2 regions of the Sporosarcina sp. USHLN248 genome follow, and region 1 is predicted to be linked to the other one. Evidence: riboswitches for the same ligand, from Rfam matches in the RefSeq annotation. Region 1 holds a riboswitch; the other holds the start of a gene.
What was found. A riboswitch is a leader RNA that binds a small molecule or an ion and turns the genes downstream of it on or off. The one in region 1 is predicted to bind S-adenosylmethionine.
Positions count from the first base shown of each region.

Region 2: another riboswitch for S-adenosylmethionine. It lies ahead of WFH04_RS06000 (bifunctional homocysteine S-methyltransferase/methylenetetrahydrofolate reductase); the one in region 1 lies ahead of WFH04_RS12175 (methionine ABC transporter ATP-binding protein).

Region 1 covers NZ_JBBCZC010000028.1:21,015-23,482, reverse strand. Annotated here, with positions in the region: gene WFH04_RS12180 (lysophospholipid acyltransferase family protein) at 1-217, opposite strand, end outside; SAM riboswitch class I at 550-655, shown strand; gene WFH04_RS12175 (methionine ABC transporter ATP-binding protein) at 763-1,788, shown strand; gene WFH04_RS12170 (methionine ABC transporter permease) at 1,778-2,440, shown strand.
Region 2 covers NZ_JBBCZC010000010.1:63,891-66,358, reverse strand. Annotated here, with positions in the region: gene WFH04_RS06000 (bifunctional homocysteine S-methyltransferase/methylenetetrahydrofolate reductase) at 1-1,370, opposite strand, end outside; SAM riboswitch class I at 1,564-1,668, opposite strand; gene WFH04_RS05995 (hypothetical protein) at 1,782-1,961, shown strand; gene WFH04_RS05990 (biotin transporter BioY) at 2,097-2,468, shown strand, end outside.

The sequences.
Region 1 (2,468 bases):
ACGCAGCTACTATTTTTCTGCTAAAGAGCTCCTTCTTTGCCATGAAGTGAATCGGGCGCGGCAATGAAATACCGAGCGCGATTATTTCCAACCAGCCTCGGTGTGCGCAAGTAATTACATATCCCCCATTCTCAGGCAGTTTGTATGTATTCTTCAATTCAATTTTGGCGATGAAGAAAAAGATGATTTTCGCCAAAGTGGCTGTTAATTTATACATGTCACCCTCCCGTTATCATCAACGTATAATACCTGGTACTAATTATAGACAAACTACATTCTTTTACAACTAATCAGGCACTTAATCCGACTGCCTAATTGTAAAAATTTGTCGCATATCTTTATAATTGAAAGATGCTTTTTATTTTTAAATGCAACAAATATAACTGTATATAACCATCATCTTGCTATGAAAAGCGGAACTTCATCATTTCTTTCACCCTATATAATCAGACTTGTTTTTATATTTAATCTTCAAAAATATTAACAAACTTAGTTGACATTATTTTCAACCGTGGTAAAGTTGTAAGCAATTCAAATTTTATACAAAATTTCTTATCAAGAGAGATTGAGGGACAGGCCCAATGACATCTCGGCAACGGTTTTTTAAAACTACGTGCCAATTCCTGCAAACAGTTTTCTGTTTGAAAGATAAGAAGAGAGAAGCTTTTTTCGTATTCTACAATTTTAGTAGAGACGCCTTCTTTTTTCATATCTTCTTACAGATATGAAAAAAGAAGGCGTTTTTTATTTGGAGGGGATTTTATGATCACATTCGAAAATGTAACTAAAACATTTGTTGTCGGAAACAAGAAAGTCGAAGCAGTAAAAAAGGTGACATTTGACATTGAGGAAGGCGATATTTTTGGCATTATCGGATTCAGCGGCGCTGGAAAGAGCACATTGATCCGACTTGTCAACGGCCTTGAACGTCCGACGGAAGGGAAAATTCTTATCAAAAAAACTCCCTTGCACGAACTAAAGCCGAAACAGCTACGGGAAGTGCGCAGAAAGATTGGGATGGTATTTCAAAACTTCAATCTCTTTTCTTCCCGCACAGTCGAACAAAATGTCGAGTACCCTTTGAAGTTATCGAAGGTACCTAAGGCAGAACGAAATGCCAAAGTAAAACAACTTCTTCAATTCGTAGGACTTGCGGATAAAGCGAAAAGTTATCCCGAACAATTATCAGGAGGGCAAAAACAGCGTGTCGGCATTGCACGCGCACTTGCGACTGACCCAGAAATTCTGCTTTGCGATGAAGCGACGTCCGCACTTGACCCGAACACGACGCGCGATATTTTGAATCTATTGCAAAAGGTGAATCGGGAAATGGGGATTACAATCTTGCTCATTACACATGAAATGCAGGTTATCCAATCGATTTGCAACCGTGTCGCAGTAATGGAGACGGGAGAAGTGATTGAACAAGGCGAAGTGTTCGAAACGTTTACGAATCCGCAGCACGCAACAACAAAAGAATTCATCTCCGCCACCGATCAAAGCTTGCCTTCCCCACAACTGCTTGATGTATGGCGGGCAAAAGGAGGAACCACTTTGTACCGCATCCTTTTCAAAGGAGAGCGGGCAAGCGACCCGATCTTATCAACGGTTGCTCGAAAGCATCAAATAGATTTCAATATTGTTTACGGTTCTATCCGGGAATTACAGCAACAGTTTTTTGGCAATCTTGTCGTTTCATTCGAAGGCAAACATGATGCAGTGATCGCTTGCATCCAAGAATTGAAAAGCATCGTGGACATTGAGGAGGTGAATACGAATGAAAGTTAATTGGGAGACGTTTTGGATTCGTATTGTGGAGGCAACCGGTGAAACGATTACGATGGTTTTAGGGACTTTGGTTTTTAGTTCGATTGTCGGTATGGCATTAGGTATCCTTCTGTTTACCACTAGAGAAGGAAATATACTTGAAAATCGGTTCATTTCTGCTTTACTAAATTTCTTTATTAATATTATTCGCCCGATCCCTTTCATTATTTTGCTTTTCGTGCTTTCGCCTGTTACACGCGAAGTGATTGGAACGACGATTGGGACCGCAGCTGCCATTTTCCCAATGACAATTGCTGCATCGTTTGTCGTCGCAAGGGTCGTCGAAAACAATTTGATCAGTATCGATCCGGGTGTCATTGAAGCAGCAGAAGCAATGGGAGCAAGTCCGCGCCAAATCATTTTTACCGTATTGATCCCTGAAGCGCTTGGACCACTCATCCTTGGACTAACTTTCGTCACAGTCGGTTTAATCGATTTTTCAGCTGTTGCAGGGACAGTTGGCGGAGGAGGATTAGGGCACGTCGCGATGACGCATGGCTACCAACGATTCGACAGTTCCGTCATGTTCGTTACAGTCATTATCTTAATTGTACTTGTACAATTGGCGCAGTGGATTGGCAATTTCTTATCGAAAAAAGTGATGCGTCGATAACTTGTACATTCGCAATGAAGTGTTTTTA
Region 2 (2,468 bases), on a different contig from region 1:
TTGCGGAGCGGTTTCCCGGAGAAGGAAATGCCTACGTTCAACTGCTTAATGAGTTGAATTAATTCCAAGCTCGATACGTCGTAGACGCTCGCTGCTCCCGGAAAATCGCCGACCTTCGTAGGATCGCCAGTAACTGCCAAAATATCGTGGATACCAAGTGTATCAAGCCCCATTAAGTGTGATTGCAAGCCAATTAGATTATGATCGCGGCAAGTTAGATGCACTAGTGGTCGTATAGCATGCTGTTGTTTCAATATAGAGCCCATCGCCATATTGCTAATCCGTGGCGAGGCTAAAGAATTGTCTGCCATCGTTACAGCGTCAACTCCTGCGTTATGAAGCTGTTTCGCCCCTTCAATATAAGCTTCCGTTTCTAAATGGCGAGGCGTATCCAGTTCGACGATGACTGTCCGTTCTCTTTTTGCCTTTTCATGAATGGGTTCGAATAATGCAGGTTCAGCATCGCGTATTACAATCGGTTTTTGGGATTTAACTTCTTTCTTTGTAACCGGCTTTAAGCCGGCTAATTGTTTTTTAACAGCTGCAATATGTTTAGGTGTCGTGCCACAGCAGCCGCCGATCAGACGAACCCCTTCATCGCGCAGTAAAGCGGCTGCTTTTCCGAAGTAATCAGCTTCAGATGAGTAGACGATTCGCCCATCTTCCACATCAAGCAAACTGGCATTCGGAGCTGCGGAGAGCAGAAGTCCATCCGTGAGATTCACTTTTTCAAATGCTTGGATTGTATGGTAAGGACCTAACCGACAGTTGACTCCGACGACATCAGCCCCTAAATCGGAAAGCCTATGCAATGCTTCGTTCAGCACCAAGCCATTTTGGAGTATTCCCGGTTCCTCCATGGAAACTTGGGCGATGATAGGCACATCTGTTAATTTCTTGAGTGCCTCGACAACTGTCGTCAGCTCTTCAAAATCATAGTACGTTTCAAGCAATAAACCGTCAGGATCTCCGGACAATAAAGCATCAGCCTGTTCATGGACAATATGGAGAACTTCTTGCAAAGAGGCATCGCTTTTACGGATTCCACGTAATCCGCCGATTGTCCCTAAAACGTATTGTCCTCTGCGTGCGGCTGCCCGCTTGGCAATGTCCATTGCAGCTGTATTGAATTCCTTCACACGATTCTGCATGCTGTAGCGAGATAATTTCAATGCGTTGGCGCCATATGTATTGGTTTGAATGATGTCCGCACCTGCAGCGATATATTCCTCATGGATTTTTTCAATCACTTCTGGTTTTTCTACATTTAGCTCTTCGTAGCAAAAGTCGATTCCGTATGAGTAAAGCAATGTTCCCATCGCACCGTCCGCCGTCAAAATATCTGTCTTCAATCTTTCAAGTAATGTCATGTTTTCCACCCTTTCTTTGCATATTGTTCAATCAAGGAATAGATGAAAATAATTATTTTTGATTCAGCACGTTATGAATATCCGCAGAATAATGGATATTATGCTTGCGAAGGAGAGTGGTCATTTGCTGAAATAAAAATAAAAAGCCTTCTGAAAATAAGAAGGCTTCGAATATGCGAATAAAGATCGCTCCTTCTCATCTATCAGGCAAGTATGCCTGCTGGAATTAGCACCTGACCAATAATGGCTGGTTGCTGAAGCTTCGACGGGCCAGTCCCTCAGCTTCTCTTGATAAGAATAGATATGCAGTTATTAGAATAATTTAAAGTATCATACCCTTTATTGTTTCATACGTCAATAGCTGAATTATGATAGAATGGGCGTACGAATAGATAATAGTAGGTGAAAACGTTGAGGATTTTCAAATTTTCCGTTCCAATTGCGCTTTTGGTTGCTGGGATTGCATGGGTTATGCTCAGTAAAAGCTTTCAGGAAGTTCCGGGTATGCATCGTGTTTGGATTACGATTGGAGCAGCAGTCCTGAGCGGGGTACTTGCCCATTTTTTATTTCCTAAGAGCGAAGATAAATAACGTTGAAAAATCGATAGCGAAAATAGCTGTCGATTTTTTATTGTACTATTTGAGTTAACTTAAAATATTTTTGGGTTGACACAAATGGTGTCAGCTATTATTCTATTAACAGAAAACAAAAGGGGTGTATATTGAATGACTACGACAACTGTGAAAACGAAAAGTTCTATGAGTGCACTGAGCCTTGTCTATTGCGGAATGTTTGCAGCACTTATGATGATCGGAGCGAATATTACAACGTTTGTGCCGTTCTTAGTAGTTGGTGGGGTGCCGATTACGTTGCAAACGTTTTTCTCTATTTTGGCAGGTTTGATTTTAGGAAGCCGTTTAGGTGCAATATCGATGACGGTATATATGGCATTAGGGCTTGTAGGGGCACCGGTATTTACAAAATTTCAAGGCGGATTTGGGTATATTTTAAGTCCTACTTTTGGTTTTGTTTTGTCGTTTATTCTCCTTGCATACGTAGCGGGATTGATCGTTGAAAGGTATGGGAGCTTGAAGAGC